3 regions of the Staphylococcus warneri genome follow, and region 3 is predicted to be linked to each of the others. Evidence: riboswitches for the same ligand, from Rfam matches in the RefSeq annotation. Region 3 holds a riboswitch; each other region holds the start of a gene.
What was found. A riboswitch is a leader RNA that binds a small molecule or an ion and turns the genes downstream of it on or off. The one in region 3 is predicted to bind thiamine pyrophosphate.
Positions count from the first base shown of each region.

Region 1: another riboswitch for thiamine pyrophosphate. It lies ahead of tenA (thiaminase II); the one in region 3 lies ahead of EL082_RS01795 (thiamine phosphate synthase).
Region 2: another riboswitch for thiamine pyrophosphate. It lies ahead of EL082_RS08505 (ECF transporter S component); the one in region 3 lies ahead of EL082_RS01795 (thiamine phosphate synthase).

Region 1 is NZ_LR134269.1:786,281-797,373, reverse strand. Features, by position in the region: gene yidC (membrane protein insertase YidC) at 1-657, opposite strand, end outside; gene thiE (thiamine phosphate synthase) at 746-1,387, opposite strand; gene thiM (hydroxyethylthiazole kinase) at 1,388-2,179, opposite strand; gene thiD (bifunctional hydroxymethylpyrimidine kinase/phosphomethylpyrimidine kinase) at 2,172-2,993, opposite strand; gene tenA (thiaminase II) at 2,986-3,675, opposite strand; TPP riboswitch at 3,753-3,854, opposite strand; gene EL082_RS03835 (transglycosylase family protein) at 4,016-4,747, opposite strand; gene EL082_RS03830 (single-stranded DNA-binding protein) at 5,156-5,539, opposite strand; gene EL082_RS03825 (YwpF-like family protein) at 5,727-6,167, shown strand; partial or broken gene EL082_RS03820 (transposase) at 6,176-6,494, opposite strand; gene fabZ (3-hydroxyacyl-ACP dehydratase FabZ) at 6,777-7,217, opposite strand; gene murA (UDP-N-acetylglucosamine 1-carboxyvinyltransferase) at 7,261-8,526, opposite strand; gene EL082_RS03805 (DUF1146 family protein) at 8,638-8,871, opposite strand; gene EL082_RS03800 (F0F1 ATP synthase subunit epsilon) at 9,023-9,427, opposite strand; gene atpD (F0F1 ATP synthase subunit beta) at 9,447-10,859, opposite strand; gene atpG (ATP synthase F1 subunit gamma) at 10,881-11,093, opposite strand, start outside.
Region 2 is NZ_LR134269.1:1,735,779-1,746,871, reverse strand. Features, by position in the region: gene purM (phosphoribosylformylglycinamidine cyclo-ligase) at 1-991, shown strand, start outside; gene purN (phosphoribosylglycinamide formyltransferase) at 994-1,560, shown strand; gene purH (bifunctional phosphoribosylaminoimidazolecarboxamide formyltransferase/IMP cyclohydrolase) at 1,577-3,055, shown strand; gene purD (phosphoribosylamine--glycine ligase) at 3,083-4,321, shown strand; gene EL082_RS08515 (energy-coupling factor transporter transmembrane component T family protein) at 4,448-5,254, opposite strand; gene EL082_RS08510 (ABC transporter ATP-binding protein) at 5,247-6,650, opposite strand; gene EL082_RS08505 (ECF transporter S component) at 6,663-7,238, opposite strand; TPP riboswitch at 7,325-7,426, opposite strand; gene graF (glycopeptide resistance-associated protein GraF) at 7,698-7,832, opposite strand; gene auxA (lipoteichoic acid stability factor AuxA) at 7,986-9,287, shown strand; gene EL082_RS08490 (class I SAM-dependent rRNA methyltransferase) at 9,544-10,716, shown strand; gene EL082_RS08485 (DUF697 domain-containing protein) at 10,776-11,093, shown strand, end outside.
Region 3 is NZ_LR134269.1:390,146-401,238, forward strand. Features, by position in the region: gene uptA (undecaprenyl phosphate transporter UptA) at 1-188, opposite strand, end outside; gene EL082_RS01775 (HesA/MoeB/ThiF family protein) at 302-1,300, opposite strand; gene EL082_RS01780 (thiazole synthase) at 1,300-2,067, opposite strand; gene thiS (sulfur carrier protein ThiS) at 2,069-2,269, opposite strand; gene thiO (glycine oxidase ThiO) at 2,253-3,368, opposite strand; gene EL082_RS01795 (thiamine phosphate synthase) at 3,361-3,951, opposite strand; TPP riboswitch at 4,021-4,130, opposite strand; gene EL082_RS01800 (pyruvate MFS transporter) at 4,531-5,805, shown strand; gene EL082_RS01805 (putative quinol monooxygenase) at 5,932-6,219, shown strand; gene EL082_RS01810 (FUSC family protein) at 6,472-8,343, shown strand; gene EL082_RS01815 (DUF2188 domain-containing protein) at 8,465-8,878, shown strand; gene EL082_RS01820 (GTP pyrophosphokinase) at 9,140-9,838, shown strand; gene EL082_RS01825 (alpha/beta fold hydrolase) at 9,996-10,868, shown strand.

The sequences.
Region 1 (11,093 bases), 400 kb from region 3:
AATAATCATGATTGGTGATACAATCATCATCATGTAACCCATTTGACGTTGTTCTTGTGGCATAGTTTTACTTGAAACATATGCTTGAATAAAGTAAAGCACACCTGCAATAATTGTAATCCAAATATCTGGTTTAGTTAAATTAAACCATAAAAAATGAGGGTGTACAGATAAGCCACTGACTAACTTGTCCTTAAGAACAAAGTATAATCCCATGATAATAGGCATTTGAATTAGCATTGGTAAACAACCTAGCATGCTCTTCATTGGATTCATATCATATTTTTTATAGACTTCCATTAATTCTTGGTTAGCCGCCATTTTCTCTTCTTGAGTGCGTGCACGTTTAACCTTTTCCTGAATACCATCTACTTCAGGTTTAGCAACTTTCATTTTTTCACGCATCATATGACTATTTTTATAGTTAGATAACATGAATGGAAGTAACACAAGACGAATAACAAATACTAAAATGATAATAGCTAAACCATAATCATTGTGTAAAACATCGTTACCCAACCACTGTAATAAGTGTTTCATTGGATCAACGAACGTATTATAGAAAAATCCACTACGAGCTCCAGGTTTTGAATAATCACAGCCTGCTAAAAAGACCATTAAACCTAAAAACAAAGGTAGCAACGCTTTTTTCTTCATTTTTCCACCTCTATTGTAATATTCACATAGGATTTATTCTATCATACTCATACTCTAGGATAAAACAAAAAGTGGAAAAAATTAAAGATTACTTGAAATATTTCTTGAATTCATTAACAGTGTTGTCAATATTGTTACTTCTACTTATTGCTGAAATCACTGAAATACCATCAGCCCCTGCATTAGCAATGAGTCCTACATTATCTTCAGTAATACCGCCAATGGCAACCATAGGAAATTTACCCATTTTTTGTCTTAATTGTTTAATCATATCAGGTCCTACAGGTGCATTAGCATCACTTTTAGATGGCGTTTCAAACATTGGTCCAACTCCGATGTAATCAACATTAGTGAGATCCGATTTTTCATACTCATACAAATTACCGACACTAAGACCAATAATCTTATCTTGAAAGTCATTTGAAAAGGCTCTAACCGCTTCATCATCTTGACCAACGTGAATACCATCAGCATTAATACGCTTAGCTAGAGACACATCATCATTAACAATAAATGGTACAGAATATGTGTTACATAGCGCTTGTAACTCTTTAGCTAATTTTTCTTTATTCAATCCAGATAAAGCCTTGTCGCCTTTTTCTCTAAATTGAAACATCGTTATGCCAGCTTCTAAAGCTTGTGTAAGGATGTCTTGAATAGTTTGATTTTCTGGTATATCTTGAGTGCCACATATAAAGTAAATTTTTAATTCTGAAGCTTTAAATGACATTTATTCAACCTCTTCTTTGCTAACAAATTTTTTATAGGTTTGATAATTCAATAAATACAATTGATCTAGCAATTCAGACAAAAATGAGCCAGGACCTTTAGCATGATCTGCTTCTTCAGCAACTTCTCCAGCTATATTATAAAAACTTACTGCTTCGACAAGTGTTTCTTGTTGAGGATGCTGATTTCTAAATAAGAAACTAGCAATAATTCCACCTAATAGGCAACCAGCACCTGTGATTTTAGCAGACATTGGTGAACCGTTCGAAAGTTTAGTCACTTTGTCATCTTGAACAACAATATCTTCTTTTCCTGTGATTACAATTGCAGTTTGATATTTTTGATAAGCCTTCTTAGCAATATCTATTGCATTTAGCGAACTATCTCCATCAGTACCCTTCATTGTTGTATTGTTATCAATGAGAGTCAAGATTTCTGAAGCGTTGCCTTTAATCACTGCAACTTTAACTCCATTTAAAAAGTTTTTACAAAAATCTTTTCTGTATTGTGAAGCTCCTACTGCGACAGGATCAAAAACAATTGGTGTACCAATTTGATTTGCAATTTTACCTATCTTAATTAAATCTGCTTCATTATTATGCGTAAGTGTACCAATATTAATAAGTAATCCACTCGCAACTTGATAAAAATCTTTAGCCTCTTCTGGTGCTTCACTCATTGCCGGACTTGCACCAATACTTAATAATCCATTTGCAGTAAAATTCTTAACTACATCGTTTGTATAACATACAATTAAAGGGTTCTCATTTCTTAGCTTTTCTAAATTATTCATCATCTAAACCTACTTTCTTAAGATACGCAAAATGATTGACTGGGCCACGACCTTTACCAATCTCAGGGGTATATTTAATACTCAACGAAATAAATTTTTTTGCTTTTTCAACTGCTTCATAAATACTACGACCTTTAGCTAGTTCGGCAGCAATGACAGCTGAAAACGTACAACCTGTACCGTGTGTATGTTTAGTATCAAATCGTTCATCTTCAAATGTGTAAACGCCATCTTTTGTAAATAAAAAATCTTTAGCATTATTTAAGTCAGCAGAATGTCCACCCTTAATGACTACACCCTTGCTTCCAATTTCATTGATAAATATATCTCCTGCTTTTCGAATATTTTCTTCAGTATCAATCTTTATTCCAGTGATTTCTTCCGCTTCTGGAATATTAGGCGTAACAACATCAGCTAGTGGCAATAATGTACTTTGCAACTTTTGTTTGGTTTGATCATCCATCAACGAATCCCCACTTTTGGCTAACATGACAGGATCAATCACGTATGGAATTGTAGGATAATCTTCTAAATAATTTTTGATTAATTGCATCGTCTCCTCTGTAGCAATCATTCCTGTTTTAATTGCATGAGGAAGTTCATCATTAAATACACTATCCAATTGCTCTTTAACCCATGATGTCTCTAAATTATGAATATGGTCTACCCCCATTGTATTCTGAGCAACAATACTTGTTATAGCTGCCATTCCATAAACACCACAAGAATGGAATGACTTCAAATCAGCCATTACACCAGCACCGCCAGTTGGATCAGTACCTGCAATAGTTAAAGCAATTTTAGGTTTATTCATCTTTGTCACCTCTAAAATTCCATTTTTCATCTACGTAGGCCATATTGAAAAAGTTTCTTTCATGAATAGTACTTTGTAAGAAATTCTCCTTAATCTCTTCTTTTTCTTCTGAAGTACAATTCTCTGTTAAACGATCCATTAATTCATCAAATAAATTTACTAATGCATCCATTTCTGTACTATAAAATTCAAACCAATTAGACGTAATTGAATCTTTATTAAGTTGATTGTCCTTTATCGCTCTTTTACCAATTACCGCATATACATATGGACATGGTGCCATTGCTGCAATCGTATATGCAGCATTTTCATGTGCATAGGCATTATAGTACATATGCTTAATATAATGATCACCACTTGGTGGCCATACCTTTTCTTTAACAATCTCATGATAAGGTTCATTGATAAATGAAGCTAAAATTTCATGTGCCTCTACTTCACCTTCTAATAAAAATTCAATCTGTTCAACTAAAAATTTAACATCATCCATATTAGGCACTTTAGGAATTAATAGTGCATATAGATTAGCAAATTCTTTTAAATAAGATGCATCTGCACGTAAATATTGTCTCACCGCTTGTTTAGATAATTCACCATGTAATAAATCTTGAATGAAACCATCATTATAGATATCTTCAATAATAGGTTCTGCTGCCATTCTTAAATCTTTAGAAAAACTCATAAAATTGCCTCCTTGAAATAAAAAAACTACTTTCCAAACGTGGAAAGTAGCAAAATTAAGGCACGACCTCATACCGTTAATATGTTACACTACTTTCCTCCGTTGGTACTAACCAAATCAGGTTTTAAGGGTCTGAATTAAATTCATCTCAGCCTTCATAGGCGCCCCTAGTAGTTCTTTTTTTAATCATTTTCAATTATTACAATAGCAAATGTAACATATAAATTCAATTATTAAAAAATGTATATCAATATATCTTTTGATATACATATAACTAAATCTAACTTTTCACAAATAAAAAACACCCTATCTAAAGATAGGATGTTTAGTGAAATCTATATTATGCAGTAACCCATTGGCTTGGGCCAGCTGTATCATATAATTTTTGTGCTGCAGCGTCTTGAACATGTTCAGGAGCGCTAGAAGCTGGTTGACCTTTGTACTCAGATGGAGCTACTGAATCCCATGTAGATTGTAAGAATTGATACTTACCTGAAGCACCTGTTGATGGGTTTGTAGCGTGGATGTCGCCACCTGATTCACGTTGTGCGATTTGTTTTAAGTGATCATTAACATTTACTGATGAACCACTTGAAGCTTCATTTGAGCTTGATTCATTGTTTGAAGTAGTAGCTTCTTGTTGTGGTTGTTGAGTTTGCTCTGTTTGTGGAGCAGAAACTTGCTCAGGTTGAGCAGAGTTTGATTGTTGTTGGTTGCTAACTTCTTCTGCTGAAGTTTGGTTAGTTGATGCTGAAGCTTGTTCACTTACATCTTGTTGTGGTTGAGCTTGAGTATTTGAAGCTTCACTTGATTGACCAGATTGGTGGAAATCCCATGAGAAGTTTGAACCATCTGATTCAAAATGATAAGTGAAACCATTATAATCGAATGTATAGTTATAAGCGCCTTCTTGGATAGGGCTTTCGTTTAATGATTGATCATTTGATTGTGCTTTTTGAGCTAATTCAGCTTCATTGATATTTGCTTCACTTGCGTGTGCGTCGTGTCCAGCGTTACCTGCTACAACGCCTAATCCTACTGCTAATGATGATGCGATAATTGTCTTTTTCATTATTAAAAAATCCTCCTAAAAGTGATTTGTTTTCTTTAACTAATTTACAAATACAACTTTAACATCTATAAATACACTGCAGGTTACAGCCAAATAAAAAAGGAAGCCTTTTTTTTACGTCCTAATTACATCGTAAATTGGTGTAAATTTAAATTATAAGTCTTTTGAAAACTGCCATGACAGTTTATAAAGGTTATATACTTGTGATATGTATGTAATACAAATGAAATCTATCAGATAATTCTGACGTAAAAGTGCCTATTTTTAAGTAATATATGGTACAAAAACGACCTTTTTATTTTATTAAATTTTAAAAAGGTCGCTTGAGTATAATTGAAAGATGATAATTTATATTAAGATAGGATAAAAGTATAAATAATTGGGAGTTGTTGAATAATTAATGGCTATCTAACCTATATGAAAGCATTCATTTTGTGCTTCATTAAATTCGTTAGAGAGGATATTGGATTCTTTTGTCTTAGAGGACATAAATTTAATTGTTTCTACATATACTTCAGTTACAAAATGTGTCTGATTATCTTTTTCATACTTACGAGATCGCATTTGACCTGTAATACCCACTAAAGAACCCTGTGATGTATACATTTCGATATTCGTAGCTGTTTTACCAAAAGCTTTACAATATAGGTAATCGCATGCGATTTCATTGTTCTGATCTTTATAATTTCTTTCCGTAGCAACGCAAAATGTTGCTACTTTACTACCTTCCTCCTTTTCAAAAATTTGGGCATCCTTTGTAAGTCTGCCAACTAAAACTATTTTATTTAACATGTGTCACCTCCTCTTAAGTAATATAATAATCACATCTATTAATACCGTCAAAATGCTAATTTTTCGAAATATATAGCTATTTCCCCTTCATTTTTGATATATTTAAAGAAAATAATCAATATTTAAATCGGTTGATTAAAAATAAATCACTTTTTGTAAATATATAAATAAATGGGATGTGGACTTAATGAAGACATTTAAAGCTGTACGTTTTCAAATTGTAAGCGAGAATGGCGGTGTAACTGAATATGAACTAGAAGACGGCGTGATTATCAATAAAGAAGGTAGTGGTACAGGATGGCTTTTAGAAATTGTCATTTCTAATGAACACTATCACACATTTAAGGAGTATAAAGACAATGAACAATTGTTAGATATACGTGTTGTCATAACAAGACCTGCCAACGATCCTGCATTATTTGATGCCACTGTAAAAAGTGTAACTCAGTTTGAAAAAACAATGTCTATAGTATTCGAATGCCATATTTATACTCTTAGACAAGTCTATGCAGAAAGTTTATTAGAAGAATTAGTTAATGATGGACTAACTGGTGAAGAATTAAAGAAAACATTCAATCGTATGATGCAATCTAAACCTAAACTTAAAGATGAAAAATTCGAAAGATAAATTCAAAAGGGGTTGACTCTAAAACGGTTAATGGTTTTATAAAAAGGTGTTTGATTTTGTGATAACCACATCATTCTAATGCTATCATTAAGAAGTTTCTCTATTTTACGACCAGAGAAAACAGGTTGCGTATAAGCATATAGAAGAATTTTTAACATCATTTTTGGATGATATGATGTAGCACCTCGATGGTGATTGAATTCATCGAATTCATTATCTGGGATTGTTTCAACAATTTCATTCACATATCGAGCAATCATTTGTAGGAATAAGAATTGAAGTTTCCATTGGTTGTGTAAGTTGAGACATGTTATAAACTTTATACATAAGGCACCTCGTTGATTTAGTTTATTGATATTTATTAAATTATACGAAAGGGCCTTATTTTTTAAAGTATTTTAATGTAAAATAACATGTTAATACGTAGTATTGTTGACGAGACTCCTGAGGGAGCAGTGCCAGTCGAAGACCGAGGCTGAGACGGCACCCTAGGAAAGCGAAGTCATACAATACGAAGTATTGAATATAAAAAGAAGCACAAAGATGATTTTCAATTTCAAATCATCTTTGTGCTATTATTTTTGTGATTTATGTCCCAGGCTCTTTGTTTTACTTAGCATCTTGAATTGCAAAAGTTAATTCACAACTACATGCTAGTTGACCATCTACTGTAGCTTTAGCAGTACCTTTTCCAATAGGTCCTTTTATTTTTGTAATTTCTACTTCTAGCATAAGTGTATCACCAGGTGTTACCTGTCTTTTAAAACGACACTTATCTATACCTGCAAAAAGCGCAATTTTACCTTTATTTTCTTCACTATTTAACATAGCTACTGCACCCGTTTGCGCCAACGCTTCTGTAATTAATACACCAGGCATTACAGCATAATCTGGAAAATGCCCTTGGAAGAATGGTTCGTTACCTGAAACTTGTTTTAATCCCACACAACGCTTACCTTCTTCGTATTCTACAACTCTATCTATCAGTAAAAATGGTTGTCTGTGTGGTATGATTTGTTTGATTTGATTATAATCGAAAATTGTTTCCATGATGTTTAACCCTCCATGTTTGACCAAAAGTTAATGCTTCAAATTAATCATTAATACGTTCGATATTAGCGCCTAATGATTTTAATTTGCCATGTAAATCTACATAACCTCTATCTAAATGTTTTAATTCAGTAACTTGAGTTGTACCTTCAGCAACTAAACCAGCTAAAATAAGTGCTGCTGCTGCTCTTAAATCAGTTGCTTTTACTTGTGCACCTTGTAAATCACTCTTACCTTCAATCTTAGCGCTTCTACCTTCAACATCAATATTTGCATTCATTCTACGGAATTCTGCAACATGCATAAATCTATTTTCAAAGACTGTTTCTGTAATAACTTTATGACCATTGGCTGTTAATAATAATGCCATCATTTGAGATTGCATATCTGTAGGGAACCCAGGGTGTGGTAATGTTTTTACATCTACAGGTTTTAAATCTCCTTCAGCAGATACACGAATGCCATCTTCTTGATAATCTAATTTAACGCCCATTTCTTCAAGTTTATAAACTAAGCTAGACATATGCTCTTTGATTGCACCACGAACAAATATATCTCCACGTGTTATCGCACCTGCAATAAGTAAAGTACCTGCTTCAATTCTATCTGGAATAATTGAATGCTCTACACCTGTTAAATATTCAACACCATGGATTGTAATAGTGTCTGTACCAGCACCTGTAATTTTTCCGCCCATTTCATTTATATAATTAGCTAAATCAACAATTTCAGGTTCTTTAGCAGCATTTTCTAATACTGTTTTTCCTGATGCTAATGATGCAGCCATAATTAAGTTTTGAGTCCCGCCAACGCTTGGGAAGTCTAAATGTATTGAAGCACCTTTTAAACCATCTTTTGCATTTGCATAAATATTTCCATTTTCTAAATGTATTTCAGCTCCTAATGCCTCAAAACCTTTGATATGTTGTTCAATAGGACGACTTCCAATCGCACAACCACCTGGTAATGCAACTATCGCATGTCCTAAACGTGCTAATAAAGGTCCCATAACTAAAATACTTGCACGCATTTTACTTACATATTCATATGGGGCCTCTTCATTTAATGTTTTAGTAGCATCTACTACCACTGCATTTTCATCTTTTTTATATGTAACATCTGCATTTAATGTTGATAATACATTATTAATTGTTTCTACGTCACTTAATGCAGGTACATTAACTAATTTGCTTGTACCTTTAGAAGCTAAGAGTGAAGCTGTTAACACAGGTAAAACTGCATTTTTAGCACCTTCTACTTTGACTTCTCCTTTTAATTGGTTACCACCATTAATTACTATTTTATCCATCTTAAATCCTCCACTTAAATCTCCTAGTTATTTACATTTCCCTACTATATAAAATTTATTATTCATTATTATATTATATCCGTTTTTCAATATGAAAAAACTAAAAACGCACTATTTCATTATATATTTTAATTGAGTGGAAAACTGTAATAAGTCAATTATGAAATTACTCACACTCGTTCCCAACATTATAGCTATAAATATCATACAAATTTGAACTTGTGTAGCATAACCTTTTTTAAAAAATTGATCGAGGCGAATTGAATTCAATGCCCAATAAGCTATGCAAATACATATCACATGTAATATCAAATGTATAATTGCAAACTGTCCAAGATAATCCATAGTTAACTCCTTAGAATTGATTACTGTATAACATTGTACATGAAAAAAGTTAATAATGATACTACAATTAACTGTAAACAAAGGAAGATTTATATGTATATTAAAAGGCTTGGAAACACCATATCTGGTTTATTTCCAAGCCTTTTATCATTTATTTAAGTTCAGCCACACGTAAACGGTTATTTGCTCGTTCTAACGCTCTTTTGGCTCTATTAATGTCACTATTATCATCATCATTATCTAAATGCGATTCTGCTCTTGATTTAGCTAATTTAGCTCTTTCAACATCAATTTCAGTAGCAGTTTCAGCTGTTTGGACAATAATTGATAGTTGATGTTGTCTAACTTCTACAAACCCATCACTAACTGCTATATATTCATTTCCATTATGAAAATTTACTTTGACATAGCCAGTCTTTAATGCAGAAACGGTTGGAATGTGTCCATTCATCACACCCATTTCGCCAGCTGTAGTTTGTAAAACAGCTAGTTCTACATCATCTCGTTCATAGACAGAACCATTAGGAGTGACAATATTTAGGCTTAATGTATTCATTATCCATACCTCCTAATTATTAGACTTCAACACCCATGTCTTTAGCTTTCGCAATTACATCTTGCATGCTACCTACTAAGCGGAATGCATCTTCCGGAATATGATCATATTTACCTTCTAAGATATCTTTAAAGTCCGCTACAGTTGTTTTAACAGGAACATAAGATCCTTTTTGACCAGTGAACTGTTCAGCCACGTGGAAGTTTTGTGATAAGAAGAATTGAATTCTACGTGCACGTTCTACAGTTTGTCTATCTTCTTCAGATAATTCATCCATACCAAGAATTGCAATGATATCTTGTAATTCTCTATATTTTTGTAATGTAGATTGAACTCCACGAGCTACTTCATAATGTTCTTGACCAACAATTGATGGTTCTAAAGCTCTAGAAGTTGATGCTAATGGATCAACAGCTGGATAAATACCCATTTCAGTTAACTTACGCTCTAAGTTTGTAGTTGAGTCTAAGTGAGCGAAGGCAGTTGCTGGCGCTGGGTCAGTGTAGTCATCGGCAGGTACGAAAACTGCTTGAATAGATGTTACAGAACCTTTATTTGTAGATGTAATTCGTTCTTGTAATTGACCCATTTCAGTTGCTAATGTTGGTTGGTAACCAACGGCTGAAGGCATACGACCAAGTAATGCAGAAACTTCAGAACCAGCTTGTGTAAATCTGAAAATATTATCGATGAATAAAAGTACGTCTTGTCCTTGTTCATCACGGAAGTATTCAGCCATAGTTAAACCAGATAAAGCTACACGCATACGTGCGCCAGGTGGTTCATTCATTTGTCCAAATACCATCGCTGTTTTCTTAATTACACCACTATCACTCATTTCATAGTATAAATCATTACCTTCACGAGTACGTTCACCTACACCCGCGAATACTGAAATACCACCATGTTCTTGTGCAATATTGTTAATTAATTCTTGGATTAAAACGGTTTTACCTACTCCGGCACCACCGAATAGTCCAACTTTACCACCTTTAATGTAAGGTGCTAATAAGTCTACTACTTTAATACCTGTTTCTAAGATTTCTACTTCAGTAGATAATTCATCGAAACCTGGTGATTGTCTATGGATTGGATCACGACGTACGGAATCATCAATTTTCTCTTCCAAGTCAATTGTTTCACCTAGTACATTAAACACTCTTCCAAGCGTTTCATCGCCTACAGGTACACTAATATCTTTACCTGTGTCTTTAACATCCATGCCTCTTTGAACACCATCAGTTGAATCCATTGCAATTGTACGTACAACATCATCACCTAATTGTAGTGCAACTTCTAATGTTAAGTTTAACGTTCCATCTTCTTTTGGAACTTCAATAATAAGGGCATTATTAATATCAGGGACTTCGTTATGTTCAAAGCGAACATCAATAACAGGACCCATAACTTGAGTTACACGGCCAATTCTCATGCTTTTTTCCTCCTTTTAATTTTATTCAAGTGCTGCTGAACCACCAACAATTTCAGTGATTTGTTGCGTGATAGCTGCTTGTCTAGCTCTATTGTATTCTAATGATAAGTCATCAATAAGTTCTGTAGCATTATCAGACGCATTTTTCATTGCTGTCATACGTGATGCATGTTCACTTGCTTTAGCGTCTAAAATCGTACCGTATATTAAGCTTTCTACATATTGCGGTAAGAT
Region 2 (11,093 bases), 1.1 Mb from region 3:
TGCAGGTTATGAAGCGGTAGAAAGAATGTCTAGTCATGTTAAACGTACGATACGTAAGGAAGTTATCGGTGGATTAGGCGGTTTTGGTGCAACATTTGATTTATCTCAACTCAATATGAAAGCACCAGTATTAGTTTCAGGAACAGACGGTGTAGGTACCAAATTGAAATTAGCAATTGATCATAATAAGCATGATTCTATAGGTATAGATGCGGTGGCAATGTGTGTGAATGATATTTTAACTACAGGTGCAGAGCCGCTTTACTTCTTAGATTATATTGCAACGCATAAAGTAGTTCCTGAAATCATTGAACAAATTGTTAAAGGTATCAGTGATGCTTGTGAAGAAACTAATACGGCTTTAATCGGTGGCGAAACTGCCGAAATGGGTGAAATGTATCATGAAGGTGAATATGATTTGGCAGGCTTTGCAGTTGGTGCAGTTGAGAAAGATGAATATATTGATGGTTCAGACGTGAAATCTGGTCAAGTAATTATAGGATTGGCATCCAATGGTATTCATTCAAATGGATATAGTCTAGTGAGACAACTCATTAAAAAGTCAGGTATAAACCTTAACGATAAATTTGGTCAGCATACGTATTTAGAAACATTTTTAGCACCAACCCAATTATATGTAAAACCAATATTAGAATTAAAAAAACATGTAACAATAAAAGCGATGAATCACATTACTGGTGGTGGTTTTTATGAAAATATTCCTCGTTCATTGCCAGATGGATTATCTGCAGAAATAAATGCAAATGCATTTCCTACACCTGCAATATTCGATTGGTTACAAGAACAAGGCAATATTAGTACTGATGAGATGTATAACATATTTAATATGGGCATTGGTTTTACTGTTATCGTCGATGAAATAGAGAAAGATAAGACGATGGATATTTTAAAACAGCTTAATGTGAATGCCTATGAAATCGGACGCATTGTAGAAGATAGTCATAACCCGATTCATATTCAGGGGGTATAAACGTGACCAAAGTAGCAATCTTTGCATCAGGTTCTGGAAGTAACTTTGAAAATATTGTACGACATGTTCAACAAGGACATATAGAGGATATTGAAATTACTGCACTTTATACAGATCACCATGATGCATATTGTATTAAACGTGCAGAACAACTAGGCGTATCAGTGCATATTAATGAGCCAAAGCGCTTTGAGTCAAAATCTCATTATGAACAACATTTGTTATCATTACTTTCTGCAGAAGGGGTTCAGTGGATTGTTTTAGCAGGTTATATGAGGTTGATAGGGGAGGATATTCTAAAAGCTTATCCTCATAAAATATTAAATATCCATCCATCATTATTGCCGAAATTTAAGGGGATAGACGCAATAGGTCAAGCATTTCGAAGCGGGGATTCAATAACTGGATCAACGGTACATTATGTTGACAATGGTATGGATACGGGAGAAATTATCGAACAAAGACAATGTGATATAAGAACGGACGACACAATTGAAACATTAGAAGAGAGAGTCAAACAATTAGAGTACGAGTTATATCCAAGCGTTATTGCGAAAATCATTCGATAGAGGAGTATTGAGAATAATGAAAAGAGCAATTTTAAGTGTTTCAAATAAAAACGATATTGTAGAATTTGCAACATCTTTAAAAGAATTAGGTTATGAGCTTTATTCAACAGGTGGAACGAAACGCATTTTAGAAGAGGCACAAGTTGATGTGAAATCTGTGTCTGAATTGACTCAGTTTCCTGAAATTATGGATGGACGCGTTAAAACTTTACATCCAGCAGTGCATGGTGGCATTTTGGCTGACAGAGATAAATCGGAACATTTGGAAGAATTAAAAGCACAACACATTGATTTAATTGATTTAGTAGTTGTTAATTTATATCCATTCCAAAAAACAGTAGACAATCCAGATGTTACAGAAATGGATGCGATTGAAAATATTGATATTGGCGGTCCGACAATGTTAAGAGCGGCTGCTAAGAATTTTAAACATGTGACAACCGTTGTACATCCTGCTGATTATAATGAAGTAATTAATAGAATTAAAAATGACCAATTAGATGAAGCATATCGAAAATCACTTATGATTAAAGTATTTGAACATACCACTCAATACGATAAAGCTATTGTGAATTTCTTTAAAGATAATAAAGAAACTTTACGCTATGGTGAGAACCCACAACAATCTGCTTACTTTGTCAGAACAACTGATGCTAAACATACAATTGCAGGAGCTAAACAATTACATGGTAAACAACTTAGTTTCAATAATATTAAAGATGCTGATGCAGCACTCTCATTAGTTAAAAAATTTGATGAGCCAACTACGATTGCCATCAAACATATGAATCCATGTGGTGTGGGAATTGGAAATTCAATAGAAGAAGCTTTTCAAAATGCTTTTGATGCAGATAATCAATCCATTTTTGGTGGTATTATTGCACTAAATAGACCAGTGACAGCGACGTTAGCTGAAACACTACATTCTATCTTTTTAGAAGTTGTTATCGCACCTCAATTTACGCAAGAGGCTTTAGACATTTTAACGAAAAAGAAAAATATTCGACTTTTAGAAATAGATACAACGATTGATAATAGAGAACAAGAATTTGTATCAGTATCGGGTGGTTATTTAGTACAGGATAAAGACAACTTTGAAGTGAGTCGTGCTGACATGACTGTTGCTACAGAAGTAGAACCAACCGAAGCGCAATGGGAAGCCATGTTATTAGGTTGGAAAGTTGTAGGTGCAGTTAAAAGTAATGCAGTGATTTTAAGTAATGCCAAACAAACAGTGGGTATTGGTGCTGGTCAAATGAATCGTGTAGGTTCAGCCAAAATAGCATTGGAAAGAGCAATTGAAATTAATGATAATGTTGCATTAGTATCAGATGGTTTTTTCCCAATGGATGATACTGTAGAATTAGCTGCAAAAAATGGAATAAAAGCAATTATTCAACCTGGCGGATCAATTAAGGACCAAGATTCTATAGATATGGCAAATAAATATGGCATTACAATGGTAATGACAGGAATGCGACATTTTAAACACTAAAAGCAGGATGTTGAAGGGAGAAAAGTCATGAAAGTACTCGTTATTGGTGCAGGTGGACGTGAACATGTATTAGCCTATAAATTAAGTCAATCATCAATGGTAGACCAAGTTCATGTGATACCTGGCAATGAAGCAATGGTTAATGTGGCACAAATCCATACGAATATTAAAGAAAATGACCACGAAGCTATCTTAGAATTTGTCACTAATCATCAAATTGAATGGGTTGTAATTGGACCTGAACAACCATTGATAGATGGTTTGCCTGATTTGTTAAGAAAACATCAAATTAAAGTGTTTGGCCCTAATCGCGATGCAGCACAAATTGAAGGCTCAAAGGCATTTGCTAAAAGAATAATGGCTAAATATGATATTCCTACTGCACAATATAAGGAAATTGATGACAAGGATGAGGCATTAGTTTTTGTTGAGACATGTGATTTGCCAATAGTTATTAAAAAAGATGGTTTAGCTGCAGGTAAAGGGGTAGTAATTGCTTCAGAAAGAGCTGAAGCTAAAGAAGCAGTTCAACAAATGTTTGATGGAAATTCAGGAACTATTGTGTTTGAAGAATTTTTAGAAGGTGAAGAATTTTCTGTAATGACATTTGTTAATGGTAAGAGAGCTGTTCCATTTGACTGTATCGCTCAAGATCATAAACGTGCTTATGATTACGATAAAGGACCGAATACAGGTGGCATGGGTGCATATTGTCCAGTACCTCATATTAGCAATGATATCATTAATAGAACTAATAATGAGATTGCACAACCGATTGCACATGCAATGGCTGAAGAAGGTCATCACTTCTTTGGGTTATTATATATTGGTGCTATTTTAACAGAAGAAGGGCCGAAAGTAATAGAGTTTAATGCAAGATTTGGTGACCCAGAAGCACAAGTATTATTGACAAGAATGAATAGTGATTTGATGCAACATATTATTGCGCTTGATAATGATGAGCCGATTCACTTTGAATGGAAAGATGAATCAGTGGTTGGTGTTATGTTAGCTTCTAAAGGCTATCCAGGTAATTACGAAAAAGGGCATGAAGTCAGTGGATTTGAACTTGACTCAAATTACTTTGTAAGCGGTTTGAAGAAGGATAATGACCAGTTTGTTAATAGTGGTGGACGAGTCATTTTAGCTATTGGGGAAGGGCAAAATATAAAAGAAGCCCAAGTGAATGCCTATCAAAATGTTAAAAAAATAAAGAGCAATAACTTGTTTTATAGAACAGATATAGGAAATAAAGCATTGAAATAAAATGATACAAGAAAAAGAATGTGTTTACAGTCAACAACTGTTTATATTATTAAATCCTGAGACATTTATTTTGTCCCAGGATTTTTTGATTTATATATGGAATGATTGAAGTATGGATAAAATAATTTATTCTAATCTACCTATTCTGACATCATGGATACCAGTTATTGGCAAGGTAGCTGATAAATAATAAGAAAGTCCGATAATAATTAATAAACATATGATCAATATAATATCTTTGTATGAGAATGGTGCGTGATAATAATACGTTCTTGGACCATCTTTAAAACCTTTAGACTCCATTGCAACAGATAATTGATGTGCACGTCGTATGTTTTGACTTAATAAAGGAATAATTAGATGTTTGAGTCTTTTGAATCCTCTATAATTTGATTTATCTATCATTTGATATCTCATTTTTAAAGAACGACGTAATTGAATTAAAGAACTAATGATTAATGGTATCATTCTAATTGCGGCCATAAAGGCATAGGCAACTTTAGGTTTTACTTTTAAGTGTTGCATTAGACTATAAAATATCATGACCACTTGTGACGTTAATGCTATAAGAATACCAAACATCGACACTGTAATTGTACGAAGAGAAAGGTGAATACCTCTGACGATACTTTCCGTACTAATTTGAATGATGCCAAATTTAAATAAAATATGGTCACCATCACCATATAAAATCATGAATAGTGATGACAATAGAGCAAAGAACGTGGTTGCTAGTATAAAAGCACCAGTAATTTTAAATTGCGTTCCGTTAAACATAAGTAAAAAGATAAACATGAGACAAACGATGTAAATCATAAAGTCAAAATTATGAATAAAAATAATAAAGAAAAATAGTAAAACGCCTAAAACGAGTTTAGTGATAATATTGACGTCATCCATAAAGGTGTGTCTAATTTTCCAATGTTCAAACATGTTGATCACCTTTGATTTCTGTTAAATATTGGTTTTCAATTATCCATTGACGTGTTGGATAGCGTTTAATAATCTCTGGGTCATGTGTAACCATAATGATACTTTGTCCCTTAGATACTCTCTCTTGAAATAGTTTTATTAATTGAAATGTATTGTGGCTATCCAAACCAAATGTTGGTTCATCTAATAGGATGATATCTGCATTTGAACTTAATGCCGTTGCTACACTTAACCTACGTTTTTGACCCATTGATAATTCGTAAGGATGTTGATTTTTAACATTGGTTAAGTCTAGTAAATCTAATAAGTCGAGGGTTTTAGATTCTGCACTAGATGAATCTAAATGGTTAAAATGAATCAATATTTCATCATAAACAGAGTTAGTGATAAATTGAAGTTCTGGATTCTGATACACTAGATACATGTGCTTTGCAGCATCTTTAATTTTACGCAATTCCTGACCTTGAAATGTCATTACGCCTTTATATTTGATTAATTGTAATATGGATTCTAATAATGAGGTTTTACCAGTTCCATTTTGACCAGTTATCGTAATCCACTCTCCTGAATGAATAGCTAATTGATCCACTTTAAACAAATCTTTCTTATTACGAATGATGGCACCATGTTCAAATTTAAATAATGGCTCTATAGACGATGGTGCCATATGTTTAGGTTCAGGTGCATAATGCCATGCATTTGGATGCCATACGCCGTATTCACTTAGTAAATGTTCATAATGCTTTAAAATATGATTTGGCGTATCATCAGCAATGATTTGTCCTTCATAGTTCATTAATAAAACTCTATCAACATGTTGCCAAATATGTTCGACCTTATGTTCGACAATGAGTACTGTTTGATCTTTCCAAAGCTTAATCAAGCGTTGCCATAAATCAGATGTAGCATTAACATCCAACATTGCAGTGGGTTCATCTAAAAATAGTGTATCTGCCTGTTGTAATATTGTTTCGACGATAGCTAATTTTTGTTTCATACCACCACTTAATTGATTGATTTGTGTATTTTCGGTTACATTTAAATTCACTGATGCTAATGCTTGGTTAATGGCTTCATCCATATCTTGTCTTGGTACTTGTCTGTTCTCTAAAACAAAGGCAAGTTCTTCATAAACTTTAGGCATACAAAATTGTGAATCCGGATCTTGAAAGATCACGCCATTATGCTCTTTAATTTGCAATTCATCATACTTCATAGGTAATTCTATTAAATTGGGTACAATGCCACTTAATACATTTAAAAGCGTACTTTTTCCAGAACCAGATGGTCCTAGTAAAAGTACTTTTTCTTTTTCTTTAATTTCTAGATTTAGATTATCAAAAATTTTTCGATGTCCATTTGGATATTTCAAACGTAAATTTGTAACTTTTAACACTTTTAAGTCCCCTTATAATGTATCGTAATCATCTTTAGAAGCGGGTCTGAATACTTTAGTTACACCAGTTTGATCCAATGCTTTAACCAATAAATAAGATAATAAACCAGCAATGATAATACCACTAATCGCACGGAAAACAATGAATAAAATTAAGTTCCATCCAGCAACTTCATTTAAATAACCATAGAAATAGTCGACTGGGAATGATACAAGTGCAGTCACTAGTCCAGCAAGCATAGCTACCATGACTGAACGAGACTGGTATTTGAAAATAGCAAAGACAATCTCACATGCTAAACCTTGTAGAAGGGCATAGATAATCGTAGGTATATCAAATTTACCCATCACAATTGTTTCACCGGCACCTGCAGCAAACTCAGCAAGTAAGGCGATACCTGGCTTAGGAATAATTAAATAACAAACAATCGCTGCCATAAACCATACTCCATAGGTTAATTGCTCAAGGTGTAAACCAGCGACTTGTGCAACATTATAAAATAACCACCATAAGTTATAAATAATGGCAAAAATTACAGAGATAAGTACTGTCACTAATATCTCAGAAAGCTTTAAACCTTTTGACATAAAAACATCCTCCTAAAAAAACGCACAACCATCTCTAGGAAAGTTGTGCGTAAAACATAAGAATATGATTCAACATACGATTATAATCTTTGTTAATTACACTTTCCTACGCTAGTATCTAGCTAGATCAGGTTCAAAGGGTTTGAGGGTTAACCTCATCTCAGTTCAAAACACCCCTAGTGCGTTTATTATTTTTAATTTGTCTTTAATGTATGATTTTTCATGTGGATTGTCAAGTTAATAAAATATTTCATAAAATAATATTTTGATTTTATGCAAATAATTGGAAGTGAGTAGGAATTTTAGAAAGGGATATGGAATAAAGAATCATAAAAATTAAGTGAAATAGACGTATATTGCTTGTAAACATAAAAAGTACCTAGGATATCAAAAACACCCTAGGCACGTAGTTTTTATAGAAAATTGAATTCTTATTATGATTTAACTAGCAAGTAGATATTAATTTAACGCATCATCAATATCTTTTTTAGTTTGTTCTGTATCATTTGTTTTTTCTTCTTTTTGTTCTTTTAGTTTCTCTTCTGCTTCTTTGGCTTTTTCAGCTGATTTTTTTGCAAATTCTTCATTACTCATAATAAATCCACCCCTAATTGTGTTTTATTGTTTACATACACCTTTTACCCAGTTATGCTAATAATAAACTTTTCTAGGTCTATAGACGTATTTAGTGATTTATTAAAGACAAGAATAAGTTCTTCATATATAATAACTTTTGAGGTGAATAGTATGTCTTTTCTTAAGAAACACACCGAGATCATATTTAGTTATATCATCGGTATCGTTTCACTTTTCACAGGACTCATTATATTAATTAACTTACCGCTTATTAAACAGTTAAATGGAGATAAGAAGGTAAATACACATGTGTATAATATATGGGAATTCCTGAACGCATTTTTCGCTGAAATAATTAAAGTGATGAGTAGATTTATCGGGGGTTTCCCAATTGTAAGTGCCATAATCATTATATTATTTGGTATCTTAGTAATGTTACTAGGTCATACGTTATTTAGAACAATTAAGTATGATTATGATATTTCAATTTTCTTCTTGGTCATAGGGGTAATGTATTTCTTAATTACTCTAGTTCTTATGATGCAAGTGTATGGATTCTTTGGTATCGTATTTATTATTCCGTTCATCATACATATTGGATACATTGTATATAAAGATGAATTGAATAGTGATAATCGAAAAAGTCATTATATGTGGATTATAGTGTCATATGGTATCAGTTATCTTATTACTCAAATTGCATTGCATGGTCGTATTGACGCTAATGAAATTGAATCTATTGATATTTTAAGTGTTAATACATTCTTTATTATTATGTGGTTATTAGGACAAATGTCAATTTGGAACTTCTTGTTCTTAAGACGTGCTCTGCCGCTTACTAAACAAGAATTAGGCGAAGAAGAACCTGAATTATCAAGAACAAGTAAAGGTAATGTCTCAAATCAAACTAAAGTTCACTTAAAACAACTACAAGATAAGACAACAGAATATGCACGTAAAACAAGAAGAAGTGTTGATTTAGAAAGAATTAGAGTTAAAAGGGATAAATTTAAAGAAAAAGTAAAAAATATTGTTGATATTCAAGAAGATGATATTCCAAATTGGATGAGAAAGCCAAAATGGATAAAACCAATGTATGTTGAAATTTTCTGTGGTTTAGTTATATTCTTCTTTACATTCTTAGAATTTAACAACAGAAATGCATTGTTCTTATCTGGAGAATGGGAATTATCACAAACGCAATATGTGATTGAATGGGTAACATTATTATTACTTTTATTCATTATCATTGTTTATATTGCTACAACACTTACTTATTTCTTAAGAGGTAAATTTTACTTCTTACAATTATTTATGGGAAGTATCTTATTCTTTAAATTATTAACTGAATTCATAAATATTATGGTTCACGGTTTATTGTTATCTGTATTTATAACACCAACTTTATTGCTTATGTTACTAGCAATGATTGTTGCTTATTCATTACAGTTAAGAGATAAACCAAAAGAATGATAAAAAGAATATAAAAACAAATTAATCTAAACAAATCACACGTGTTATAGGGTGGGTTACAATTCCTTCTTTAATCGATCGAATTGTAAGCTCACTCTTTTTTGTTAGAAAATAGGACTAAGTAGCATTCTTTGTTAAAATAATAAATGAATCATTCAATTAGTAAATATATATAATGTAAAATGCATTTACGAATCAACATAGCAATGTGACGGTTGAAGAAATTAAACGTATAAAAGAAAGGTTAGTGTAATAAATGAAGATTGCAACTTTAAATAGAGGTAAAGAATCAAAATATCACAATCAATATCCTTTAATTGATGAAGAAGATATTTATGCCCAAGATCATCTTAAAGAAGGTGATTTATTCAAATTAGTTGATGGGAAAGAACAATATGTAGCAACTGCTTATGTAGGTAGACAACACAAAGGTTTAGGTTGGGTATTGAGTTATGATCCATCTGAAGATATTAATACTGCATTTTTTAAACGATTATTTGAAAAAGCTTTAGAAGAACGAGAATATTACTATCATATAGATGGTACGAATGCTTTTAGATTGTTCAATGCTGAAGGTGATGGTGTCGGTGGTTTAACGATCGACAATTATGATGGGCATTTATTAATTCAATGGTATTCAAAAGGTATTTACAAATTTAGATATCATATATTAGAAGCTATCAAAACAGTCTTTAAGTATCAGTCTATCTACGAAAAAATGAGATTTAAAGATACTGAATATACAGGTGGATTTGTTGAGGGAGAACAACAAGCATTTCCAATCGTCATCGAAGAAAACTTCACTTTTTATAATGTGGATTTAGATGATGGCTTAATGACAGGTATTTTCCTTGATCAAAAAGAAGTAAGAAAGAAATTACGTGATCAATTCTCAGAAGGGCGTCATCTTTTAAATGTGTTTAGCTATACAGGGGCTTTTTCAGTAGTATCTGCAAATAAGGCTAAATCAACAACTAGTGTAGATTTAGCTAATCGCTCTAGAGGATTAACCGAAGAGAATTTTGGGCTTAATGCTATTGATCCAAAATCACAATATATTTATGTCATGGATACATTTGATTATTATAATTATGCAAAACGCCACGGACATCAATATGACACTATTGTGATTGATCCACCAAGTTTTGCACGTAATAAAAAGAAAACATTTTCAGTACAAAAAGATTACGACAAATTGATTAATGGTGCTTTAGAAGTATTATCACCAAAAGGTACATTATTATTATGCACAAATTCAAGCGTGTTTTCATTAAAGGCATTTAAAAATGTTATCAAAACAACATTAGATGAAGCTGAAGTGGATTATGAAATCAATGAGGTGATGGGATTACCTAAAGACTTTAAAACACATCCACATTACAAACCTTCAAAGTATTTAAAAGCAATTTTTGTTAATATTGAGCATTAAATAGTTGTAATCTGGGTATAGAGTCTTATTGAAATAAGATTCATGGGAGTGTGAATAAGATGAGCATAAGAAATAAAATGACGAACAGAGTCACAAATACAGTTGGTAATAAAGTATTAAATATTGAAGAAATCAAAGAAAAAAGTAATTTACCTGTGACTCAAAATGAGTTACAACAAAGACGTGCACAAGCAGAGAATCTCGTTAAGAAGAAATCTTTACTATCATCAGGAATGAGTGTAGTACCAATTCCTGGATTAGACTTTGGTGTTGATATAAAATTAATGAGAGATATCATTAGTGATGTCAATAAAATTTATGGACTAGATCATAAACAAGTCAATTCATTAAGTGATGACGTTAGAGAACGAATAATG
Region 3 (11,093 bases):
ATAAATGACGCAATCGTCGCAATGATTAATAATGTCCAAATGGATAAATGAGATTTAACTGACAGTAAACCTGCAAAGGTTAAAATAATTTCGGAAGGGACTACAGGTAATACATTCTCTAACAAGATGAGAATGAAGATAGCCGTGTATCCCCACTGACTAATAAAATTCGTAATAATTTGTTCCATTTATATGAATAGACTCCTTTATGCGTTGAAGCATATTACTTAAGTAATATAGTTTGGTAAAACCATTATAATAAAAATAATAAGTAAATGCTTGTAAAAGGGGGGTCAGTTTATCATTTTATTGCTTTTAAGAGTTGATGATAAAGTGCATGAACATCTGTCTCTTCTGTAATACCGTGTACATTCATACGGCCATCTTTGAATAGTGTGAATGCCAAATCCTTGTGTTGGATTAATTTAGCAAATGGTGTGGATTTAATCATATGTCCTGGGAAATCTGATGCATAATCGAAACTGTGGGCAGGCAATCTAAATCTGACTGTATCTCCACACAATGGTTCGATTGTATGATTCTGTTTATCATTTAATACGTCATATTTTTGAAAATGACATACTGGACATTGATCATCCTTTAATTGACGTATATTTAATGATTGATGTTGAATGTTAAATGCATCTAATGTGATTAATTGTTGTGAAAACCCATATCCACTAATATAACGTATAGCTTCAGCCACTTCGTAACTCGCTACAATCGAAACGATAGGTGGCAAGACGCCATTGATAGCACAACTTTCACCAGTTTGAGGAATTTGCTGTAATAAACATTTAAGGCATGGTCCAGTAAAATCAATACCATAAACGGTGCCTTTGCTACCGACAGCTGCACCATAAATCCAAGGAATATTTAATTTATGACATACTTCATTAATCAAATAACGTATTTTAAAATGGTCCATACCATCTAAAATAATGTCTGGATGAAAGTCTTTAATGATGTCTTCGATATTTGTAGATAACAACTCTTGATAATAGGTCTTTAAATGTACTTGTTGATTAATAGTATGGACTTTCTGTTTAAGTGCCTCAACTTTAGATGTCATAAGTTGTGCATCTTGCTCATCATACAAAGTTTGTCGATGTAAATTGGATAATTCTACAATATCCATATCAACGATGGCTAAATGATGGGCGCCCATGCGTGCTAATTGGTCTATTATATGACTGCCTAATGCACCAGCACCAAGTACCATGATTTTTGTTTGTTCTAATTGAGCCTGTCCTGTTTCGCCAAAAGGTTGAAAGCGTGTTTGTCTTTCATAACGTGACATTATAAGAAGCCTAAGCCTTCTGTAGGACTTGATGCTTGTGCTGTATATTTTACGGGAATACGACCAGCTTCATATGACAATCTTCCGGCTTGAATACCTAACTTCATTGCTTCGGCCATTTTGACAGGATCTTTAGCTGCAGAGATAGCAGTATTTAATAATATTGCATCAGCACCCAATTCCATTGCTTGACAGGCATCTTTAGGAGAACCAATACCGGCATCTACAATGACAGGGACGTTAGCATTTTGAATAATATAACTTAAATTAAGTGGATTATTAATACCCCTACCTGTACCAATAGGTGATGCTAATGGCATTACCGCATGGACACCTAGGGCTTCTAACTTTTTAGCTAATACAAGATCATTAGAGATATAAGGACAGACGATATACCCTTTTTCTAATAGCACTTTACAAGCTTCATACGTTTCAAACGGGTCAGGTAATAAGGTTTCATCATCACCAATGACTTCAACTTTAATCATGTCGCATACACCAGCGTGATTTGCAATTTCTGCGATACGGATGGCTTCATCAGCAGTTTTAGCACCTGCAGTGTTAGGAAATGTAATGAAATCTTTTAAGTTCACATTAGCTAGTGGGTTTGGAAGATTTTTATCATATAAATTCATACGTCTTACTGCAAATGTTAATACGTTTGTTTCAGCTGCTTTAATTGCTTCGGATTGAGTTTGTTCATCCTCGAATTTACCAGTACCTAATAATAAACGAGATTTCAATTCTAATTGACCTATTTTTAACATTTTATCCGCCTCCTACAAATTCTAATAATTCTAAACGATCATCTTCTCTGACTATTTGATTGTCAAAATCATCTTGCTTAATTAAAGATTGGTTATGCTCAACTACGACACGTTGTGGGTCTAATTCTAATGATTCTAATATGCTTGTAATCGAATCTTCTTGTTCAAAGGTAAATAAATCTCCGTTAATGATGCACTTCATTTTGCTCACTCCTTGATAAACTAAATGCTGAATAGCTTACTGGTTTAATTCCGGATAATAGCCAGTTGGCAATATCTTGACCGATCTTAGGCGATAACAGTATACCGTTACGATAATGACCAGTGATGATAAACAAGCCGTCATCGATTTGATCCATGATAGGTAATTCATGTTCTGTGTAAGGTCTTATGCCTGACCATTGTTTTAGAATATGGCCATTCGATAGTCCAGGTATACGTTGTTGAGCATGATTGAGTAGCCATGAAATACCTAGGTCACTATTACCGACACTGTAATTATTGAATTCACTTGTCGCTCCAATTAAGTAGCGATGTTTTTCCTTTGGAACGATATAGCAACCATTCGTCATGAACACAGTATGATTTAATTTAAGTGAAGGTTGTTCAACTAATAATACCTCACCTTTAACACCAATCACTTGTCTTGGTATAGCGTAATCTTTTAATAGCTGAGTAGACCAAGCACCACCTGCCACAATTACTTTTTTAGCGTAGATATTAGCATTATTTGTTGTAACTGTGTAAAAACCATTATTGTGATGAATGTGTTTTACTTCTGTTTGATAATAACGATGAACATCGCGCTGAATTATTGATTGTAATAAAGCTTTAGTATAGTGATTGGCATTGATTTGACCGTCCTTTGGAATATATATGGCTAAGTCAGTTGGTTCGACATGACCATTTGACAGGTTAAATAGTTCATCATCTGAGAGTAACTCAACGCTTGGGTCTTTTGATTTAAGAAAGGCATATTGTTGAGTTAACCACTTTACGTCTTTGGTTGATGATGCCATTTTAATTAATCCAGACTGTTGAAATTCAATATCAATACCAGTTTCATGATAGAGGGCATCACTTAATTCTGGGAATAATGACCTAGACGCTACTGCTAATTGAAATAATTCACTATCAGTTGTGAACTCATTTTGAGCGCCTAACATGCCACCGGCTTTATAAGAGGCATGCATACCTGGTATATCTCGGTCTACAATAGCAATATCTAAATGTGATTGATTAAGTTGTCGAGCTATCGACATACCTATCACACCAGAACCGATAATAAGAACATCATGCATGAGCGTGCCACTTCCTTTTTAAAGAGTTAATTTCGCTAACGGTAGAGGTCATGAAAAATGAAATTGAACATAGACCATCAAATGCTGTAGGTAATTGAGAAATGGTGGACGGGGAAATTCCGCCTATAGCATAAATAGGAATATCAATCTCGAGTACGTCATGAATCTCTTGAATTGTTCGTGGATGTTCATCTGGGTGCGACGATGTAGGGAATATGTGACCGAAAAAGACATAATCTAATTGCCACTCATGACATTGCTTAACCATTTCAATATTATGCGTTGACATACCGACAACTAACTCAGGATGTTGTTGTTTGATTAAAAATGCTTCTTCGTCATTTTCTTTAAAATGAATACATTGTAAATTTAAAGCTTTAAGTAATTTAAAATGACTATGAATGATTATTTTATCTTTGGGAAATCCAGCTTCAATGAGCTGTACAATAAAACCTTGTAACTCAAAAGCAGACATAGGTGTTCTAAAGAGTAAGCCATCAATGGCCGGCTCTATAGTCAAAAAATGCCTTAAATCTTGCTGTGACAATTCTTTATAAAAAGTTATCGCAATAAATATATACATCACCTCAACAAAAAACGCTATTTCCACATAGTAGGGAAATAGCGTTAAATTGCTAATGAGTACTTTAAATTCATAGCTATGCCACTTCCCTACGCCAGTACAAACTGGATCAGGTTCTAGGAATTATAAAGTCACATCTTTACTCTCAGCCTTAAACAAAGGCACTTCCAGTGGGTTTATTATTAAATTGTATGAATGGAATAGCGCTTTCAATTTACATACAGTTTACTATTTTTTATTGACGGTATCAAACATGACAACTATCTTTATTTAGCTTTTTTTGGAATAAAGGCAAGAAAGAAACAACCAATTTAGACGAAAACGCAAATGAACATGAATAGCTTATTTAAATATTGAAAATTAAATGTAAGTATTGTTAATTTTTATTGAATAAATTGTGAATATTTTCTAAATTTTATATTGTAACCGTTTCCATTTCGTGCTATTATAATAAAAATTGTAGTGCTACAAGAAATGAAAAGATGTGTGATTAGAAGTTAAACAGTCATCATTAGGAATTTCTGAAACTTAACGACAACACATAGAAACAACATATCATTATGGGAAGTAGGAAAAGAAATGAATAAAAAAAGAAGTAACGTTCGTTGGTTTTTTGCGATTGCATTCTTTCTTATTGGTGTTATAGCTTATATGGATAGATCTAATATTTCATATATTGCTGTACCAATGATGGAAGACTTACATTTAACAAAAACACAATTTGGTTTATTAGCGTCATTTTTCTCATTAGGTTACGCTTTAATGCAAGTACCGTCAGGGATGTTAGCAGAGAAATTTGGACCACGTAAAATGATTACAATAGCTTTAGTATGGTGGAGTGCTTTTACAATTCTCACAGGTATGATTAAGCATCATGGTTTATTATATTTTGTTAGATTTTTATTTGGTGTGGGAGAGGCGCCTATGTATCCATCTAATGCAGTGTTCAATTCATTTTGGTTTGCTAAAAATGAAAAAGGAAGAGCATCAAGTGCGTTATTAGCAGGTTCATATTTCGGCCCTGTGTTAGCACCGATTGTAACCATCGCGATTGTTAACGCATTTAATTGGCAAGCAGTCTTTTATATTTTTGGTGCGGTTGGTATTGTGATGGCAGTTCTATGGGCAATTATCGCTAAAGACTTGCCGGAACAACATAAAATGGTCAATGAAGCTGAAAAGCAATTTATTACTGTGCATAGAGACATTGTTGAAACTGATAAATCACTACCACCTTGGAAACGTTTTTTAACTCACTTTAGTTTTTATGCGATTGCGATTCAGTACTTTGTAGTACAATTTGTCATTACATTATTCTTAATTTGGTTACCAACATATTTAACAGAACAATACCATGTTGATTTCAAAGATATGTCAATTAGTTCATTACCATGGTTATTAATGTTCTTCTTGATTTTATCTGGTGGTGCTATTTCAGATAAGATTTTAAATACTGGTAAATCTCGTTTCGTCGCACGTGGCGTCATTGCGATTTTAGGATTTGTCGTCTTCTCAATATCAATCTTTTTTGCAGTACATACTGAAAACTTATATGTCACTATATTCTGGTTATCTCTTGGCTTAGGTGGCGTTGGTATGTCTATGGGTATGAGTTGGGCCGCAGCGACAGACTTAGGTCGTAACTTCTCTGGAACAGTATCTGGTTGGATGAACTTATGGGGGAATATTGGTGCCTTAACGAGTCCATTCTTAGCTGGTGCCTTTGTTGAACAACTTGGTTGGAGTATGACGTTCCAATTATTAATTATTCCAGCAGTATTAGCGATTATCATGTGGTTCTTTGTTAAACCTGATCAACCATTAGTGATAGATGAACATCAATCAGTTAAATAATTTGTAAATATCAAATACGAGCAATAAATGAGGATAGACAGGTCGTTAAGATCATGCTTCAAACTCATTTATTGCTTTTTTAATTTTACTAGGTGCATAATTATATTATAGAAAGGTGTGATTCGAATGATGATAATCAATGCTAAAATTAAAATATCAGAAGAAAAACGTGATGAATATTTAAAACTTATGAAACATTTAGTTTCTGAATCAAGAAAAGAAGAGGGCGTACTATTCTATAGCCATTATGAAGATGTGCAAGATAGAAATACGTTTATCGTAGTGGAGAACTACGTAGATGAAGCGGCTATTAAATCACATAATGAGTCTGAACATTTACAAATGTTCAAAAATGAAATTGGTAACTTTGTCGTAGAAGCACCAGTGATTGAAGTGGCTCAACAAGTCAAATAAATATTTATATCGGTATAAAGGGAATTAGTCATCAAACAAAAAGAAAAGTGTTATAATAGTTTTTGTGTTTTGATGAATTGCAAGCAATACATCCGATAAATTGACGCTATAGAGAGCGGGATAAAGCTGATTTCAAAAGTGAAATGAGAACCATTCCGTTCTCTTATTTATGTTCAAATAAAAAAGAAAGGAGAGCATATTTTGAAGAGTTTCTTAAAGACAGTATTTTATTTTAATCGATCTAAGATTGATATGTTCAAAGGTATCAGACAAGGCTTGCTTATGATAATACCTGCATTATTAGGTTATTACTTCGGCTTTTTCTCATTTGGTTTACTTATTGCCACTGGTACTTTGGCACATATTTATGTTTTTAAAGGTTCACCACAATCTATGATTAGAACGGTGGTGCTTTGTTCGTTAGCTTTCGCAGTTTGTATGATGTTAGGGACATTGACAGCTGCACAACCGCTCATCTTTGGTATTTTACTTCTAGTTGTAACGGTGGTGCCATTTTATATATTCACAGCTTTAAAAATTGCGGGTCCATCATCAACTTTCTTTATAGTGACATTTTGTTTACCAATGAACTTACCAATTGCACCTGATCAAGCATTAGTGAGAGGACTTGGTATTCTTATTGGTGGTGCATTTGCGACACTAGTTGTACTTATCACTATCTATATGAAGAAAGAAAAAACAGAGGATAGTGCCATTAATTCTGACTTCAAAGTGATTCAAGATTTAATGAAAAATTATAATGATCCAGAATCATTTAAGAAAGTGGCAACATCTGCAGTGTCTTCTTTTAAAGCATCAGATAAATTATTGATCACATCATCATCTAGTAATGGTAAATTAAGTACGAGATTCCAAAAATTACTATTACTACATACGTCAGCACAAGGTATTTACTCAGAATTACTTGAATTAAATGAAAAGGGTGTGCGTCCATTACCAAATGAACTGCTTGAAATGCTAGACTTTATCATTGATAAAATAAGTCATCCATCTTCAAATGGTAAAACATGGAGAAAAGAAGTAGATGTGAGCCCAGAATTCGAAAACTTAATTAGTCATATATTAAAAATTGACGAAATTGCTCATGCAAACTCTGAACATCTTGAACATGAGGCAAACATTCGAAAACCATTATACAGTAAACGTATTTTACAAAACTTAACATTAGATTCGCTCGTATTTAGAAATACATTACGATATACAGTCATTATTGCAGTAGCAATCTTTGTTGCTTTATTCTTTGGATTTGATAAAGCTTATTGGATTCCACTTTCCGCACATACATTATTATTAGGTACATCAACGATTCACACATTAGAACGAGGAATGGCCAGAAGCTTAGGTACGTTACTCGGTGTAGTGGTACTTTCAGGAATTTTAGCATTTACAGTACCAGCCCCATTAGCAGTTGTATTAATGGGCTTCGGTGCGATGATGACAGAAGCATTTGTTGGTGTTAACTATACTTTTGCAGTTATCTTTATTACGATACAAGTTATCTTATTAAATGGATTGGCATCACAGAATTTATCCATCTCAATTGCTTTCCCACGTATTGTCGATGTGGCCATGGGGGTTGCCATTGCATTACTCGGTTTATTTATACTAGGACAACGTACAGCGTCTGCGTTATTGCCTAACACTATTGCAGATGTTGTTAGACAAGAAGCGAAATTTTTCCATTATTTATTCTCCAACAATGAATACAAAAATGAAGAACAAGAAAAACATTTAAGTCTAAGCTTGTCAGTAAGATTAAACAATATGACGCAAATGTACAACGCAGCAAATGGTGAATTATTTAGTAATAAGTCAGTTATTCAATATTACTATCCAAGTATATTTGCCTTAGAAGAAATTAGTTTTATGTTGAGTAGAGCTTTAAACGATAAAAATCGAACTAGAATTGACGATCAACAAATGGGTGAATACTTAGCTATCTTTGAAAATATTGCTAAGCACTTTGAACTCCACTCTCATTTAGAAGTTAAAGACTTAACAGATTTACCGCAATATAATTATATTAAGTCAGGTTTAATGAAGATTCAGAATAATAGTCAAAAAGAACGTAAAGATGCAAGTGAAACACTAGCATTTGCTTAAGTTTGCGAATGATTAGGCAGTCTGAGGGTTGTCTAACTTCAGAGTCCGGTCATGGTGATTGAATAGTTGAAAAGAGTGGTAAAGAAAAGTATCACACTCATTAACTAGGAGATGAAATGCAATGCCTTGGACTATGGAAGATTATCCTCAAAGCCTAAAGAATTTAGACAAATTAGAACGAAAAAAAGCAATTGATATTGCTAATGCTATGCTAAAAGATGGTTATAAGGAGTCAGATGTGATTCCAATAGCAACACAACAAGCTGAAAAATGGTATAAACAAGCATCTGAAGAAGAACTAGAAGAACTCAAAAATAAACACATCACACAGCATCTACAAGATAAGTCAGCGCAACCAGAATTAAATGAAAAGCCAGTTCATATATATTTCGAAGATAATGAATGGAAAGTGAAAACAGAAGATGCAAAACAAGCATCTGATACATTCACATATAAAAAAGATGCTATAAAGCGTGCCAAACATATTGCAGACAATAAAGACACTAAAGTAGTTGAACATCAAAAAGATGAATAGAATGACTAGAGGTTGAGACATAACGTTTTTGTGCTCTGGGAAACCGATTAACGGCGTCCTAAAAGCAGGATTATCGGCAGAAACTCTCACGATTCGACAAAATTTGGAAAACAATTTTGCTCATCGTTCGGTTCTGCTCAAATCCTAAACGCTTTTGTCCCGACCTCTTATTGTTTACGACTAAAGTAGGTAATGCAATTATTTCTTATTCTCATTGAACTTCGATATAATGAAGGGGATAAAAGAGATGGAGGAAATCATATGTATGTAGAGAGAAAACCATCATTATACCTTGAAGACTTGAGATACGAATTTAAAAATAGTTTAAGTGCTATTCAAAATGGTGATGAGGCATTTGATATTTTAGTAGGATTTGTTGAACTCGATCATATTTATTCATCCGCACTTAAAGAAATAAGTACTAAGTTAAGCATTTTAGATGATAATTTCAATCATAGATATAAACATAATCCCATACACCATATGGAACGACGTGTTAAAGAGATGGGGAGTTTAGTTAAGAAGCTTAAACGGAAAGGTTTAGACATTAGTGCACAAAGTGCTAGAGATCATATTATGGATATCGCTGGTATTAGAGTGATATGTAATTATATGGATGATATTTATGTTATTGAAGAGATGTTATTAAAACAGGAAGACGTCAAATTAATTAAACGCAAAGATTATATTGAACATCCTAAAGAAAATGGTTATCGCAGCTTACATATTGTGGTATCGATTCCAGTATTCTTAGCAGATTCTGTAGAAATTATTCCAGTAGAAATTCAAATTAGAACCATTGGTATGGATATGTGGGCGAGTCTAGAACATAAAATCCGTTATAAAAATAATGCAGATACTGAAAAATATAAAGGTTTATTAGAACAATGTGCTACAGAGATTACCGATGTAGAAAGTAAGATGCAACAGATTCATACTGAAATATCTAAGGATGATTAACGTCACCCTTAAAGAAAGATGAATAAGGTAGTAGGTCGCCAATTTACTAAAGCATGACGACTTACTACTTATTTTTATGTAAAAAGGATTTTAATTAAAGTAATATGATAAAATATTTAATATATATAATATGATTTTTGAGAATTAGAGGGTTAAGATGAATAAGCAAAATTTTAAAACACAACTATACCAATTAAATAATTATGAAAATGAACAAAGTGAAGTGATATATGCAGGTAATCCCAATTCTAAAGAGGCCATTGTCTTTATTCATGGTGCATTACTTACGTATAAGATTATGACCATGTTTGAACCATACATGAGAGAATACAAACTGATATTTATCAACTGTCCTAGTAGAGGTAAGAGTTCTGAAATTGAAAGGGATAATCACACATTAGATGACTATTCAGAACGTGTTTATGATGTATTAAGTCAGATTGTGAGCGAGCAACAATTGTCAGAAATAAAAGTAGTTGGTTATTCTATGGGAGGTATGATTGCTACACGTTTATTGAAATTTAATACACTGCCCATTTCTCATTTGATTTACCTAAACAGTGCTGCAAAAATCACACCAGATGGTAGTATGTTAGCACGCTTATTTACGTCAGATAGTAAGCGAGATATTTTGAAGGATGAAATTAATGCAGTGAAAAATTTACCACAATACATACTCGATAAAACCATTTTTGCGCAAAAAGAAAATGCGATTGAACTATTTCAATTCGTCGCACCAATCAAGACAATTATCACAGATATTTTGTATACGATTAATGCTGATTACCTACCAGATATTGAAGAAATAGAAACATTTCCGAAGATACTATTCATGTCTGGTAAAGAGGATCAAATTATTCCATATACAGATTCATTAGCTACGTTAGAACAATTCAAAGCTTATGGTGGCACAACAAAAGAAATCGTATATGAAGGAATAGGGCATCTTGATTTTCCAAGTGTATTAGAAACAAAGTCAGAACAAGAATTAGGTGTTGTAGATCATATCAAACAATGGATTCAAGAATAATTACGTATGTTATTTGTAAAATGTATTCCAAATTGTCACAAAATTAATTATTGTATTGAAACACCTGCTCAATCTTCATAATTTCGTAAGGATTTTAAAGCTTCGATGACTAAAATAATCGAGGCTTTTTATTATTTTAGTTAAAGTAAGCGTTTGCAAAAATGTGCATCATGTTTTAATATACTTGTATACAAGTATAGAACGACGAATGAAAGTGCGGTGTGA